DNA from 3 places in the Streptomyces clavifer genome. Region 1 is predicted to be linked to each of the others. Evidence: predicted binding sites of a transcription regulator. Region 1 holds the regulator's gene; each other region holds the start of a gene.
The links. The regulator HrcA, encoded in region 1, represses chaperone genes, less so after heat shock. The targets are predictions, from matches to a motif close to TTNGCACTCNGNNNNNCNGAGTGCNAA.

Region 1 (5,182 bases):
GCGGTGCTCCGCCACTTCGCCAGGGACTTGAGGCCGCGGTCGCCCTTCCACTGGGTGATGCAGCGGGCCGCCTGCCAGGGCACGATCGCGTCGACGCCCGTCTCGGTCATCGTCTCCACGGCGAGCTCACCGCGGTCGCCCTTGGGGAGTGCCTGGACGACGGTGATCCGGGGCGACGGTGCCGGTTCCTCGCGGACGTCCTCCGGAACGGTGACGACGAGCCGGTCCTTGCCCTCGGCCGTCTTCACGACGCCCTCGGCCCATCGGCCCCGCCCGTCGGTGAGGACGACGTCCTCCCCGGGGTTCAGCCTCTTCACGGAGACGGCGTGCCTCCCCTCGGGTCCGTCCAGCACGAACTCCGTCCCGCTGGGCAGGTGTTCGACGACGAAGACCGGTGCCGTCACTGGGCACTCCTCACGTTCACTGCCGCACGCGCGGCCTCGGTTTCAACGGCGAGCAGTTCCACGAGCTCACCGGCAGGCAGCTCGCGTGCCATGCGGTGGCCCTGGCCCGCCCAGAGGGCCATGCCCTGGGCGTCGCCGGCCTTGGCCGCCGCCTTGCGGAGCCCGCTGGTCAGCTGGTGGACCTGTGGGTAGGCGGCCGGGGCGTACCTGCCGTGCTCACGCACGAAGCGGTTGACCAGCCCGCGCGCGGGGCGGCCGGAGAACGCCCGGGTCAGGGCGGTGGTCACGAACAGCGGATTGGTCAGGGCCTGCTTGTGGAGCGGATGCGCACCGGACTCGGGGCAGGCCAGGAAGGCCGTGCCGAGCTGCGCCGCGTCGGCGCCCGCCGCCAGCACGGCCGTGATCTGGGAGCCACGCATCAGCCCTCCGGCCGCGAGGAGCGGCAGCCGGACGCTCTCCCGGACCTCGGCGACGAGGGTGAGCAGGCCGGTGCCGGTGAGGCCGTCCTGCGGGTCGTCGCGGTGCGTGGACTGGTGGCCGCCCGCCTCGGTGCCCTGGACGCAGACCGCGTGGGCGCCCGCCCACTGGGCGTTCCGTGCCTCCTGGGGCGTGGTGACCGTGACGACGGTGAACGTGCCGGCCGCGGCGAAGGCGTCGAGGACCTCGCGGGTGGGGCAGCCGAAGGTGAAGGAGACGACGGGAACCGGGTCGTCCAGCAGGATCGCGACCTTGGCCTCGTAGCCGTCGTCCCCGCTGGAGTCCGGGTCGCCGAGCGGGGTCTCGTACCAGGAGGCCTCACCGGCGAGCTGGTGGCGGTAGACCTCCACGGCGCTCGGGTCGGCGAGCAGCGGCTGCGGCATGAAGAGGTTGACGCCGAAGGGCCGGCCGGTCAGCCGGCGCAGCTCCTTGATTTCGTGGTACATCCCGTCCGCCGTCTTGTAGCCGGCGGCCAGGAAGCCGAGTGCTCCGGCATCGGCGACGGCCCCGACCAGCTGGGGCGAGGAGACACCGCCCGCCATCGGGGCCTGCACGATCGGATACCGGCAGAGATCGGTCAGCGCCAAGGACATGACGGCATCGTGCCACGTCCCGTGCACCGCGCCGAATCAGCCGATGCGGGCGGCCGGAGGGGCGGGCGCAGCACGCGGCACCGCCCGCCGGTACGGAGCCGGCGGGCGGTGGGGTGACGCGGTCGTACGGGGTTCAGCGGCCGTTGAAGGCGTCCTTCAGCCGGGAGAACAGTCCCTGCTGGCCCGGCTGGAACTGGCCGGTGGGCCGCTCCTCGCCGCGCAGCTTGGAGAGCTCCCGCAGGAGGCGCTCCTGCTCGGGGTCCATCTTCGTCGGGGTCATGACCTCGACGTGCACGATCAGGTCACCGCGGCCGCCGCCGCGCAGGTGTGTGATGCCGCGCCCGTGCAGCGGGACCGACTGGCCGGACTGAGTGCCCGGTCTGATGTCGATCTCCTCGAGCCCGTCCAGCGTCTCCAGCGGCACCTGGGTGCCGAGCGCAGCGGCGGTCATCGGGATGGTGACGGTGCAGTGCAGGTCGTCACCGCGCCGCTGGAACACCGCGTGCGACAGCTCGTGGATCTCGACGTACAGATCACCGGCCGGGCCGCCGCCGGGGCCGACCTCTCCCTCGCCCGCGAGCTGGATGCGGGTGCCGTTGTCGACGCCCGCGGGGATCTTCACGGTGAGGGTGCGCCGCGAGCGGATGCGGCCGTCGCCGGCGCACTCGGGGCACGGGGTCGGCACGACGGTGCCGAAGCCCTGGCACTGCGGGCAGGGCCGCGAGGTCATGACCTGGCCGAGGAAGGACCGGGTGACCTGGGAGACCTCGCCGCGGCCGCGGCACATGTCGCAGGTCTGCGCGGAGGTGCCGGGTGCGGCGCCCTCGCCACTGCAGGTCGTACAGACGACCGCCGTGTCGACCTGGATGTCCTTGGTCGTACCGAAGGCCGCCTCGTTGAGGTCGATCTCCAGCCTGATCATGGCGTCCTGGCCGCGCCGGGTCCGCGAACGGGGCCCGCGCTGGGCCGCGTTGCCGAAGAACGCGTCCATGATGTCGCTGAAGTTGCCGAAGCCGCCGGCTCCGAAACCGCCCGCGCCACCGCCACCGCCCGAGGCGGACAGCGGGTCGCCGCCGAGGTCGTAGACCTGCTTCTTCTGCGGGTCCGAGAGCACCTCGTAAGCGGCGTTGATCTCCTTGAACCGCTCCTGGGTCTTCGGATCCGGGTTGACATCCGGGTGCAGCTCGCGGGCGAGCCTGCGGAATGCCTTCTTGATCTCGTCCTGAGATGCGTCGCGGCGCACGCCGAGTACGGCGTAGTAGTCCGTGGCCACTTACGACTCCGCCAGGATCTGTCCGACGTAACGTGCCACTGCGCGTACCGCTCCCATCGTTCCGGGGTAGTCCATGCGGGTCGGTCCGACCACGCCGAGTTTGGCGACTGCCTCGTCGCCCGAACCGTAGCCGACCGCGACGACGGACGTGGCGTTGAGGCCCTCGTGGGCGTTCTCGTGCCCGATCCGTACGGTCATGCCCGAGTCCTTGGCCTCACCGAGCAGCTTCAGCAGGACGACCTGTTCCTCCAGTGCTTCCAGCACCGGCCGGATCATCACAGGGAAGTCGTGCCCGAAGCGGGTGAGGTTGGAGGTGCCGCCGATCATCAGCCGCTCCTCCGTCTCTTCGACCAGAGTCTCGAGAAGGACGGAGAGAACCGTCGAGACGGTCCCCCGGTCCTCGTTCTCGAAGGACTCCGGCAGGTCCTGCACCAGTTGCGGAACGTCCGCGAAGCGGCGTCCGACGACCCGGCTGTTGAGCCGGGCCCGCAGATCGGCGAGAGAGGTCTCGCCGAACGGGGCGGGGCAGTCGATCATACGCTGTTCGACCCGGCCCGTATCCGTGATCAGTACGAGCATCAGGCGGGCCGGCGCGAGCGCGAGCAGTTCCACGTGCCGCACCGTCGAACGGGTCAGCGAGGGGTACTGCACGACGGCGACCTGACGGGTCAGCTGCGCGAGCAGCCGGACCGTGCGGCCCACGACGTCGTCGAGGTCGACCGCGCCGGCGAGGAAGTTCTGGATGGCCCTGCGCTCCGGCGACGACAGGGGCTTGACGCCCGCGAGCTTGTCGACGAAGAGCCGGTATCCCTTGTCCGTCGGAATCCGCCCCGCACTGGTGTGCGGCTGGGCGATGAAGCCCTCGTCCTCCAGCACCGCCATGTCGTTGCGCACGGTGGCCGGGGAGACCCCGAGCCTGTGCCGCTCCGTGAGCGCCTTGGAGCCGACGGGCTCCTCGGTGCCGACATAGTCCTGGACGATGGCGCGCAGCACTTCGAGTCTGCGTTCGCTGAGCATCGCGCACACCTCCAGCTGTGGTTCTCCGGTGTCTGCCTGGCACTCTGCGCTTTCGAGTGCCAGCAATCCCCCCGGTCAGTGTACGGGGGCGGGGTGGGGCCGGGGCAAGGGCGACCGGCCACGCCGTCGCGCGAGTGTGCAGGTCGTTGCCGATAGCGTCGCCGTATGGACGCCTCTTGGGAAGACTTCGGCTGGGAGCGGTTGGGCAACGGTACGGGACGCCGGCGCCTTCCCGTCTGGGACGCGACGGCCACGCTGGTGGCCGGGGCGGACGCCGTGCTGCTCCACGACACCGGTTCGACGCTGCGGGAGGGGGCCGAGCTGCGCACCCAGGCGGAGGCCCTGCTCGGCCGCAGGGTGACGCATATCGCACTGAGCCATCCGCACTTCGACCACGTACTGGGCACCGCCGCGTTCGCCGGGGCGGAGGTCTACGGGGCGGTCGGCACGGCGGAGCTGCTGACGCACGGGGCCGCACAGCTGCGCGCGGACGCGATGCGGCACGGGATGAGCGAGGAGGACGCGACCGCCGCGACGGACGTGCTCGTGGCGCCGCACCACCAGGTGAGCGGCGAGTGGACGCTCGACCTGGGCGGCGGCCTGCAGGTCCTGCTGGCCAACGTGGGGCCGGGTCACACCGGCCACGACCTGGCGGTGCTGGTGCCGGGCTCACCCGCCGTGGTGCTCTGCGGCGACCTGGTCGAGGAGTCCGGCGAGCCGCAGGCCGGCCAGGACGCGGTCCCCTCGCACTGGCCCGCCGCACTGGACCGGCTGCTGGAGCTGGGCGGGGAGGACGCGCTGTACGTGCCGGGACACGGGGCGGTGGTGGACGCGGCGTTCGTACGGGCGCAGCGCGACCGGCTGGCCACCCGCTTCGGCGTGTCGTGAAAGGGGCCCCGATTATCGTGCTGCCATGCGCAGCTACCAGCCGGACCTGACTCCGCCGTGGAAGAAGTCCGCCCCCGCCCCCGAGGTGCCCGCCGAGCCCGATCTGGTCGTCGAGGAGGCCGCCAGCGGCTTCTGCGGAGCGGTGATCCGGTGCGAGAAGACGGCCCAGGGGCCCACGGTCACCCTGGAGGACCGCTTCGGCAAGCACCGGGTGTTCCCGATGGAGCCCCGCGGCTTCCTGCTGGAGGGGAGGGTGGTCACCCTCGTGCGCCCGTCGGCCGGCGGCCCCGTGCGCCCCGCACGGACCGCCTCCGGTTCGGTGGCGGTCCCCGGTGCGCGGGCGCGGGTGGCGCGGGCCGGCCGGATCTACGTCGAGGGCAGGCACGACGCCGAGCTGGTCGAGCGGGTCTGGGGGGACGACCTGCGCATCGAGGGCGTGGTCGTGGAGTACCTGGAGGGCGTCGACGACCTCCCGGCGATCGTCCGCGAGTTCTCCCCGGGCCCGGACGCCCGGCTCGGGGTCCTGGTCG
Region 2 (5,182 bases), 1.8 Mb from region 1:
GGAGACCCAGCACGTCGAGGGACTCGGCCTCCCGCTCGACGCGGCGCGAGTTCTCCACCTCGGCCTCCCAGGCTCCGAACGCCTCCTCCCTGGTCGAGGCGCTCGCGTCGTAGGCGGCCTGGAAGTCGATCCGGTCGGACCAGACCATCGGCGCCGCGTTGTCCTCGAACACACGGCGGAACCAGGCCCGTTCCACCTCGGCCATGTGACGCACCAGTCCGAGCAGTGTCAGCGTGGACGGGGGCATCGACCGCTGCCGCAGCTCCTCGTCGTCCAGCCCCTCGCACTTCATGGCCAGGGTCGCGCGGTGGTAGTCGAGGAAGGCCCGCAGGGTCTCGCGCTCGCCGCCTGCACCGGGCGGCCCGGTACGGGAGTCGGTGGTCACCGGTGTGCTCCTTCTGGACGGGTGCAAGGGGCCACCAGTATCCGGCAGGTGCGAGTGGGGGCACCCCTCTCGCACCTGCCCGTGGAGCTTCGCCGTGTCCGCGGCGTCCGGTACGCGGCGACGGGCCGACCGTGTATCCGCGCGGCCCGTTCCCCCGGGTGACAGCGGGCACGACACGGCCGCCACGGCGCGCCGGGAGGCCCCGTGGCCGCCGTTGAACGGCGCGACGGAAACGGCGGCCACGGGGGACGGCGCACTGCGGGTACGACGCCGGCCCCCGGGACGAATCCCGGGGGCCGGCGTCGTACAGGTACTGCGTGGAGCTACTGGTCCCGAGGGATCAGAAGTCCATGTCCCCGCCCGGCATGCCGCCCGGAGCGGCCGCGGAGGCCTTCTCCGGCTTGTCGGCGATGACGGCCTCGGTCGTGAGGAAGAGCGCGGCGATGGACGCGGCGTTCTGCAGAGCGGAGCGCGTGACCTTCGCCGGGTCGATGATGCCCTCGGCGATCATGTCGACGTACTCGCCGGTCGCGGCGTTCAGGCCGTGACCGATCGGCAGGTTGCGCACCTTCTCGACGATGACGCCACCCTCGAGACCGCCGTTGACGGCGATCTGCTTGAGCGGAGCCTCCAGCGCGAGCTTCACGGCGTTGGCGCCCGTGGCCTCGTCACCGGTCAGGTCGAGCTTCTCGAAGACGGCCGAGGCCTGGAGCAGAGCCACGCCACCACCGGCGACGATGCCCTCCTCGACGGCGGCCTTGGCGTTGCGCACCGCGTCCTCGATGCGGTGCTTGCGCTCCTTCAGCTCCACCTCGGTGGCGGCGCCGGCCTTGATGACGGCCACGCCGCCGGCCAGCTTCGCGAGGCGCTCCTGGAGCTTCTCGCGGTCGTAGTCCGAGTCGGAGTTCTCGATCTCGGCACGGATCTGCTTGACGCGGCCCTGAACCTGGTCGCTGTCGCCGCCACCGTCGACGATGGTCGTCTCGTCCTTGGTGATGACGACCTTGCGGGCGGTGCCGAGCAGGTCGACGCCGGCGTTCTCCAGCTTGAGACCGACCTCCTCGGAGATGACGGTGCCACCGGTGAGGATGGCGATGTCGCCGAGCATGGCCTTGCGGCGGTCACCGAAGCCCGGAGCCTTGACGGCCACGGACTTGAAGGTGCCACGGATCTTGTTGACGACCAGCGTCGACAGAGCCTCGCCCTCGACGTCCTCCGCGATGATCAGCAGGGGCTTGCCCGACTGCATGACCTTCTCGAGCAGCGGAAGGAGGTCCTTCACGTTGCTGATCTTGGAGTTGACGATCAGGATGTACGGGTCGTCGAACGACGTCTCCATACGCTCCATGTCGGTGGCGAAGTACGCCGAGATGTAGCCCTTGTCGAAGCGCATACCCTCGGTGAGCTCGAGCTCCAGACCGAAGGTCTGGGACTCCTCGACGGTGATGACGCCTTCCTTGCCGACCTTGTCCATCGCCTCGGCGATCTTGGCGCCGATCTCGGTGTCGGCGGCGGAGATGGAGGCCGTCGAAGCGATCTGCTCCTTGGTCTCCACGTCCTTCGCCTGCTCCAGCAGAGCGGCGGAGACGGCCTCGACGGCCTTCTCGATGCCACGCTTGAGAGCCATCGGGTTGGCACCCGCGGCGACGTTGCGCAGGCCCTCGCGGACGAGCGCCTGAGCAAGAACGGTTGCGGTGGTCGTACCGTCGCCGGCGACGTCGTCCGTCTTCTTGGCGACCTCCTTGACCAGTTCCGCACCGATCTTCTCGTACGGGTCCTCGAGCTCGATCTCCTTGGCGATGGAAACACCATCGTTGGTGATCGTGGGCGCGCCCCACTTCTTCTCGAGGACGACGTTACGGCCCTTGGGGCCGAGGGTGACCTTGACGGCGTCGGCGAGCTGGTTCATCCCGCGCTCGAGACCGCGCCGTGCCTCCTCGTCGAACGCGATGATCTTGGCCATGTGAAGTGGTCCTCCCGGACAGGGGTGGATTTCTCCGGACCGAGAGGCGCCCGCGACGGACGGCCAGCGTGCTCTGTGGTTCCTTGCCCCACAGAGCCTGCGGGCCTCACCGGCCCGGTCCAAGTTCTGTCACTCTCACCTGGAGAGTGCTAACGCCAATAATTAGCACTCGACCCCTGCGAGTGCAAGCGTCCCCCTCCGTCGGTGGACAACCGGGAGGGGCGCACACACGCACGAAGGGCCCGTCCCCCTCTTCGGAGGTACGGGCCCTGCGTGTGTGAGTGGTGTCGTCGGCCGACCGCGCCGAGCTCAGCCGACGGCGAGCTTGACCATGTCCGCCTGCGGCCCCTTCTGGCCCTGCGAGATCTCGAATTCAACTCGCTGACCCTCTTCGAGGGTGCGGTATCCGTCCATCTGGATCGCGCTGTAGTGGACGAAGACATCCGCACCACCGTCGACCGCGATGAAGCCGTACCCCTTCTCCGCGTTGAACCACTTGACGGTGCCCTGAGCCATAGCCTTACTCCCCTATTACTGGCCCTTGCGCAGGTCCGCACTTCGCGGGCCCGGGTCAGAAGTCACCCTCCGACAGGAGAGGGTGGCGTGCGCCGGAACGCGTCGACCGCGGCCGAATGTATCCGCCCAACTGCCCTCTGCAACAGGTCAATCGGACGAGAATTCTGGGCATGGCCGAATGCCCGGATAGGGGGAACCGTGGATGTTCCGGGGCAAGTCGGGCCTGACAAAGGCCACTTATGCCTCAAGGGGTTCACGCACTTTGGCTGCTTCTTATCGCGACCGGGCGCATTCTCATATGCGGGCGGCGCGGGCAGCTGAGGGGGCTTCCCCAACTGTACCCCGCTCAATCCTGCAGAATTGCCCCCTCCGCTTCTCTCGCGGAGGGGGCAATGATGTTCACGCAATGGAGCCGATGGAGTCGACGGAGCCGGCGGGACCCCGGGCCCCTGCCTCGCACACGACGGCCGGACCCACGTCCGTCAGCGGCCCGGCGCGGGCCCGCCCGGCGGTCAGCCTCCGGCGACGGCCGGAATGATCGAGATGCCGGCGCCGTCCGGGGTGGCGGCCTCCAGGCCGCCCTCGAAGCGCACGTCGTCGTCGTTGACGTACACGTTCACGAAGCGGCGCAGCTTGCCCTGGTCGTCCAGGACGCGGGCCGCGATGCCCGGGTGGTCCTTCTCCAGCGACTCGATGACCTCCGAGAGGATCGCGCCCTCCGCCGGGACCTCGGCCTGACCGCCCGTGTAGGTGCGGAGAATGGTGGGGATACGGACCTTGACGCTCATGTGGGTGCCTTCCTTCGGTCTCGGGTGGTCAGTTGGCGGCGGCGAGGCCCGCGGCGCGGAACGCCTCCAGGCTGGGCCGGATCGTCGCCGCCACGCCGGTCGTCGGGGCGACGGCGTCCAGCGTCTTCAGCCCGTCACCGGTGTTCAGGACGACGGTGGTCAGCGTCGGGTCGAGCAGACCGGCCTCGATCAGCTTCTGCGTCACGCCGACCGTCACACCGCCCGCGGTCTCCGCGAAGATGCCCTCGGTGCGGGCCAGCAGCTTGATCGCGTCGACGACCTGCTCGTCGTTCACGTCCTCCACGGCACCGCCGGTGCGCCGGGCGATGTCCAGGACGTACGGGCCGTCGGCCGGGTTCCCGATGGCGAGGGACTTGGCGATCGTGTTCGGCTTCTGCGGCCGGACGACGTCGTGGCCGGCCTTGAAGGCGGCGGAGACCGGGGAGCAGCCCTCGGCCTGCGCGCCGAAGATCTTGTACGGCCTGTCCTCGACCAGGCCGAGCTTGATCAGCTCCTGGAGGCCCTTGTCGATCTTCGTGAGCTGCGATCCGGACGCGATCGGGATGACGAGCTGGTCGGGCAGCCGCCAGCCGAGCTGCTCGCAGATCTCGTACGCCAGGGTCTTGGAACCCTCGCCGTAGTACGGCCGCAGGTTGACGTTGACGAAGCCCCAGCCCTCGCCGAGCGGGTCTCCGATGAGCTCGGAGCAGAAGCGGTTGACGTCGTCGTAATTGCCCTCGATGCCGACCAGCTCACCGCCGTACACCGCGGCCATGACGACCTTGCCCTGCTCCAGGTCGTGCGGGATGAACACGCAGGAGCGGAAGCCGGCGCGGGCCGCGGCGGCACCCACCGCACCGGCGAGGTTGCCGGTGGAGGAGCAGGAGAGGGTGGTGAATCCGAAGGCGCGGGCGGCCTCGACGGCGATCGCGACGACGCGGTCCTTGAAGGAGTGCGTCGGGTTGCCGGAGTCGTCCTTGACGTACAGGCCGCCGGTGACGCCCAGCTCACGGGCGAGGTTGTCGGCCTTGACCAGCTTCGTGAAGCCGGGGTTGATGTTGGGCTTGTCCGCGACGTCCGAGGGGACCGGCAGCAGCGGCGCGTAGCGCCAGATGTTGTCCGGGCCTTCGGCGATGCGCTTCTTCAGCTCTTCGGGCGAGCCGCTCGGCAGGTCGTACGCCACCTCGAGCGGCCCGAAACAGGACGCACAGGCGAAAATGGGGCCGAGCTCGAAACGTTCGCTGCATTCGCGGCAGGAAAGCGCTACGGCGGGACCGAGGTCCACGGCGGAGGAATTGTTGTTTGTTGCAACTGTCTGCACGGCCATGATGGCGGAGGCCCTTTCTCCTCATCTTCCTCGCGACGTATTTCGCCACAAGACGGAATTGGCACCTTCCCCACCGTGACCTCGCGGTCGGCAGGAGGGTTGCCGGGACTTCAACGGGCCGTTCCCTCAGTCCCTCTGGATGAGCGCTGTGGCACCGGATCATGGATCCGGGCATTTATTCGCGGACCGACCCCGACATGCGA
Region 3 (5,182 bases), 2.1 Mb from region 1:
GCTGGCGAACCGCGTGAGCCCCGTCGACCTGCTGGTGAACAACGCCGGTTTCGGCAACAAGGGGCGCTATCTCGACGTGTCCATGGCCGATGAACTGACGATGCTGAAGGTGCACTGCGAGGCGGTGCTGCGGCTGACCTCGGCCGGGACGGCCGCCATGCGGGAGCGCGGGCGCGGCGGAGTGATCAATGTGGCCTCGGTGGCGGCCTTCCTGCCGCGGGGGACGTACGGGGCGTCGAAGGCGTGGGTCGTGCAGTTCACCCAGGGCGCGGCGAAGGACCTGGCGGGGTCGGGGGTCCGGCTGATGGCCCTCTGCCCCGGCTTCGTGCGGACCGAGTTCCACGAGCGGGCCGGGATGGGCACGGGCAACATCCCGGACTGGATGTGGCTCGACGCGGACAAGCTGGTCACGGCGGCCCTGGCGGATCTGGCCCGGGGCAGGACGGTGTCGGTGCCGGACGCCCGGTACAAGGCGCTGATGGGCCTGGTGAAGGTGGCGCCCCGGGGCCTGCTCGGCGGAGTGACGTCCCGCGCCGGCCGGACGTACGGACCGAAGTAGCGGAGCCGGCCCACGGGAACGGCCGAGGCCCGGCGCCCCCGCGACGGGGGCACCGGGCCTCGGCTGTGTACGGACCGTACTAGTGGGAGTGGCCGTGGCCGTGACCGGCGTCGGCCTCTTCCTCGGCCGGCTTCTCGACGACCAGGGTCTCGGTCGTGAGCAGCAGCGACGCGATGGACGCGGCGTTCTCCAGGGCGGAGCGGGTGACCTTGACCGGGTCGATGACGCCGGCCTTCACCAGGTCGCCGTACTCGCCCGTGGCGGCGTTGAAGCCCTGGCCCTTGTCGAGCTCGGAGACCTTCGAGGTGATGACGTAACCCTCGAGGCCCGCGTTCTCGGCGATCCAGCGCAGCGGCTCGACGGCGGCGCGGCGCACGACCGCGACACCCGTGGCCTCGTCGCCGGTCTTGCCGAGGTTGCCCTCGAGGACCTTGACGGCGTGGACCAGAGCGGAGCCACCACCGGAGACGATGCCCTCCTCGACCGCGGCGCGGGTCGCGGAGATGGCGTCCTCCAGACGGTGCTTCTTCTCCTTGAGCTCCACCTCGGTGGCGGCACCGACACGGATCACGCACACGCCGCCGGCCAGCTTCGCGAGGCGCTCCTGGAGCTTCTCGCGGTCCCAGTCGGAGTCCGTGGACTCGATCTCGGCCTTGATCTGGTTGACGCGGCCCTTGACGTCGGCGGAGTCGCCGCCGCCGTCGACGATGGTCGTGTCGTCCTTCGAGACGGTGACGCGGCGGGCGGTGCCCAGCACGTCCAGACCGGCGCCGTCGAGCTTGAGGCCGACCTCTTCGGCGATGACGGTCGCACCGGTGAGGGTGGCGATGTCGCCGAGCATGGCCTTGCGGCGGTCGCCGAAGCCCGGGGCCTTCACCGCGACGGCGTTGAAGGTGCCACGGATCTTGTTGACGACGAGGGTGGAGAGCGCCTCGCCCTCGACGTCCTCGGCGATGATCAGGAGCGGCTTGGAGGCGCCGGCCTGGATGACCTTCTCCAGCAGCGGGAGCAGCTCCTGGATGGAGCCGATCTTGCCCTGGTGGATCAGGATGTACGGGTCGTCGAGGACGGCCTCCATACGCTCCTGGTCGGTCACCATGTACGGGGACAGGTAGCCCTTGTCGAAGGCCATGCCCTCGGTGAACTCGAGGTCCAGACCGAAGGTGTTGGACTCCTCGACGGTGATGACACCGTCCTTGCCGACCTTGTCCATCGCGTCCGCGATGAGCTCGCCGACCTGGCTGTCCTGCGCGGAGAGCGCGGCCACGGCGGCGATGTCGGACTTGTCGTCGATCGGGCGGGCGGTCGCGAGGAGCTCCTCGGACACGGCCTTCACGGCGGCGTCGATGCCCTTCTTCAGGGCGGCCGGGGACGCGCCCGCGGCAACGTTGCGCAGACCCTCGCGAACGAGCGCCTGGGCGAGCACGGTGGCGGTGGTGGTGCCGTCACCCGCTACGTCGTTGGTCTTGGTCGCCACCTCCTTCACCAGCTGGGCACCGAGGTTCTCGTACGGGTCGTCGAGCTCGACCTCGCGCGCGATGGTGACACCGTCGTTGGTGATGGTGGGAGCGCCGAACTTCTTGTCGATGACGACGTTGCGGCCCTTCGGACCGATCGTCACCTTCACCGTGTCGGCAAGCTTGTTGACGCCGCGCTCAAGGGCGCGACGGGCGTCCTCGTCGAACTTCAGAATCTTCGCCATGGGCTGAGCTGTCCTCTCGAACGAACTGCGCCCCTCACCACCCGGCTAGTTATCTCGCAGGGGGGCCAGGGGCGCAGAACAGAAGCAAACGTGGATGAACTACTTCTCGACGATCGCGAGAACGTCGCGCGCCGAGAGGACGAGGTACTCCTCGCCGTTGTACTTCACCTCGGTACCGCCGTACTTGCTGTACAGAACGACATCGCCGGTCTTGACGTCGAGCGGAAGGCGCTCGCCGTTCTCGAAGCGGCCCGGGCCCACGGCCAGGACGACGCCCTCCTGGGGCTTCTCCTTGGCGGTGTCCGGAATGACCAGGCCGGAAGCCGTGGTCTGCTCGGCGTCGAGCGGCTGGACCACAATGCGGTCCTCGAGCGGCTTGATCGCAACCTTGGAGCTGGTGGTCGACACGATCCGGTCTCCCCCTTCGGAGATCTCACGGGGTTTAACAGTCTGAGGGTGGCGACCAGGTCGATCCGTCGTCGCGGGTGCCGGACCTGCCCTGTCGCACGGTGGTGCTGGCACTCTCCAGTGGGGAGTGCCAGACCTGAGACTATGACCGCGATTAGCACTCGGTCAAGCGGAGTGCCAATTCACCACCCTCGCGTGGCGCGCTCGGACCGGCGCACGCCCGGACAACGCGGGAGAGGGCCGCGGCGTTCCGGGCGCGGGGAAGTGCCCTCAGACGTAGTCCTCCAGCCTGGCCACGGCGTACCCCTTGCCCGTGATCGTCTTCATGACGCTGCGGACCATGTCGGTCATGGACCCCTTCCATTCCTCGCGCCCGCGGAAGTGGGTGAGCACGATGTCGCCGGGGTGCAGGTCCCGGTCCGGCTCCCGCCACTCCATGTGGTCGGGGAACGCCTCGGCCGCCCACAGGGGAACGGCCTCGATGCCGCAGGACCCGGCGATGCGCAGGGTGTCGCCGTTGTAGTTGCCGAACGGCGGCCTGAAGAGGGTGGGCCGCTTCCCGAAGTACTTCTCGATCTTGTCCTGTTCGCCGCAGATCTCCCGCCGCTGGTCGGCCTTCGAGAGTCCGGGCAGGTAGCGGTGGTTGAGGGTGTGGTTGCTGAGGGTGACGCCGCGCGCCTGCATGTCCTTGAAGTACCCGTAGTCGTCACTCACGACGTAGTCGCTGATGAAGGCGCTGTAGGGGATGCCCAGCTCCGTCATCATCCTCAGCAGCTCGGGGTCCTTCTCCGCGCCGTCGTCGATCGTCAGAAAAACAATCCGCTCCTTGGTCGGGACGGTGGTGAAGACCGGGGGGAGCGCGTCCCCGCCCTCGACCTCGAACCCCTCGCGCGTGGTGATGCGCGGCTTCTCGGCGGGCGGCGCCGGGGGGACCAGCGGGACCTCGGCCAGCCCCCACTTCTTCGCCGCGGCCACGCGTGCGGCCTGCTGCCGCTTCAGCCGCTCGGCACGGGCGGCCGCAGGCGGGGGAGCGGCGGCCGCTCCGGGCCGGCCGGCCGCCGGCTCGGCCCGCCGCCCCTGGTCCGTCCCCCCGCCGTCCGTCCCTTCGGCACACGCGGAGGCGATGGCGGCGACCAGCAGAGCCACCAGGACCGCACGGACCGGTCTGTGCCGCTTCATGGCGGATTTTTCGTTTTGTCGTACTGGCTGCATGGCGCCGCATCCTGCCAGCCGGTCAGAGGGCCCCCGCCCCGACACCTCCGGCGGGCCCGTCACGTCCCCCGGCTGGCTCACAATGGACCGGTGAACGCCCACCCCCCTGCGGACCCCGCAGACCCGTCCGACCCGCTCGCCGCCTTCACGGCCCTGCGCACGCCCGAGGGCGCGGCGCTGCTGGCGGAGCTGCGCGACCACGACCCGGCCCACGAGCTGGCCACGGCGACCAGGCTGCGCCGTACGCACCCGGCCGCCCTGGTGTCGGCCGCGCTCGGCCAGGCGCGGCTGCGGCAGCGGGCGGTGGCGAAGTTCGGGGCGGCGGACGCGTACCGGATGTTCTTCACCCCGAACGGCGTGGAGCAGGCGACCCGGACCTCGGTCGCCACCCACCGCGCCGAGCGGTTCGCGGGGCTCGGCGGCGTGCGGAGCGTGGCCGACCTCTGCTGCGGGATCGGCGGCGACGCGATCGCGCTGGCCAGGGCGGGCATCTCCGTGCTGGCCGTGGACCGTGACCCGCTGACCGCGGAGGTCGCCCGCGCCAACGCCCTGGCGCTCGGCCTCCAGGACCTCGTCGAGGTGCGGTGCGCGGACGTCACCGGGATCGACACGTCCGGTCACGACGCCGTCTTCGTCGACCCGGCCCGGCGCGGCGGGCGCGGCAGGATCTTCGACCCCGAGGCCTACTCGCCGCCGCTCTCCTGGGCGACCGGGGCCGCGATGAAGGCTCCCCGCGCGGCCCTGAAGATCGCCCCGGGCGTCCCGCACGAGGCGATCGGGCCGGACGCCGAGGCCGAGTGGATCTCGGACGGCGGTGACGTGAAGGAGGCCGTGCTCTGGTTCGGCGAGGGCTTCACCCCGGGCCGCTTCCGGGCGACCCTGCTCCCGTCGGGCGCGACCCTGACCGCCGACGCCCCACTCCCCGCCCCGCCCGTCGGTCCCGTCGGGCGCTACCTGTACGAACCCGACGGCGCCGTCATTCGCGCCCATCTGGTCGCCGCGGTCGTGGAACGGTGCGGGGGAAGGCTGGTCGACGAGACGATCGCGTACGTCACGAACGACGAGCTGTACACCTCCGACTGCACGACCGCCTACGAGATCACCGACCGGCTCCCGTTCAACATGAAGAAGCTCAAGGCCCTGCTCCGCGAGCGGCAGGTCGGTGTGCTGACCGTCAAGAAGCGCGGGTCCGCGGTCGAACCCGAGGAACTGCGGCGCAGAATGAAGCTCGAGGGGCCGCACGCCGCCACCGTCTTCCTGACCCGGGTGGCCGGGGCCCCGACGATGCTCATCGGGCAGCC

Region 2: the regulator HrcA is predicted to act here: its motif matches at 2,511-2,537, upstream of groL (chaperonin GroEL).
Region 3: the regulator HrcA is predicted to act here: its motif matches at 2,824-2,850, upstream of groES (co-chaperone GroES).

What each region holds. Positions count from the first base shown of each region.
Region 1 is NZ_CP107793.1:2,443,151-2,448,332, forward strand. It holds gene OG927_RS10580 (16S rRNA (uracil(1498)-N(3))-methyltransferase) at 1-404, opposite strand, end outside; gene OG927_RS10585 (nitronate monooxygenase) at 401-1,474, opposite strand; gene dnaJ (molecular chaperone DnaJ) at 1,608-2,747, opposite strand; gene hrcA (heat-inducible transcriptional repressor HrcA) at 2,748-3,764, opposite strand; gene OG927_RS10600 (MBL fold metallo-hydrolase) at 3,930-4,652, shown strand; gene OG927_RS10605 (DUF3097 domain-containing protein) at 4,678-5,182, shown strand, end outside.
Region 2 is NZ_CP107793.1:4,208,543-4,213,724, reverse strand. It holds gene OG927_RS18385 (DinB family protein) at 1-385, opposite strand, end outside; gene groL (chaperonin GroEL) at 726-2,348, opposite strand; gene OG927_RS18375 (cold-shock protein) at 2,658-2,864, opposite strand; gene OG927_RS18370 (MoaD/ThiS family protein) at 3,377-3,652, opposite strand; gene thrC (threonine synthase) at 3,681-4,979, opposite strand; SAM riboswitch class I at 4,998-5,125, opposite strand.
Region 3 is NZ_CP107793.1:4,549,699-4,554,880, reverse strand. It holds gene OG927_RS20050 (SDR family NAD(P)-dependent oxidoreductase) at 1-559, shown strand, start outside; gene groL (chaperonin GroEL) at 639-2,261, opposite strand; gene groES (co-chaperone GroES) at 2,361-2,669, opposite strand; gene OG927_RS20035 (polysaccharide deacetylase family protein) at 2,940-3,848, opposite strand; gene OG927_RS20030 (THUMP-like domain-containing protein) at 3,972-5,182, shown strand, end outside.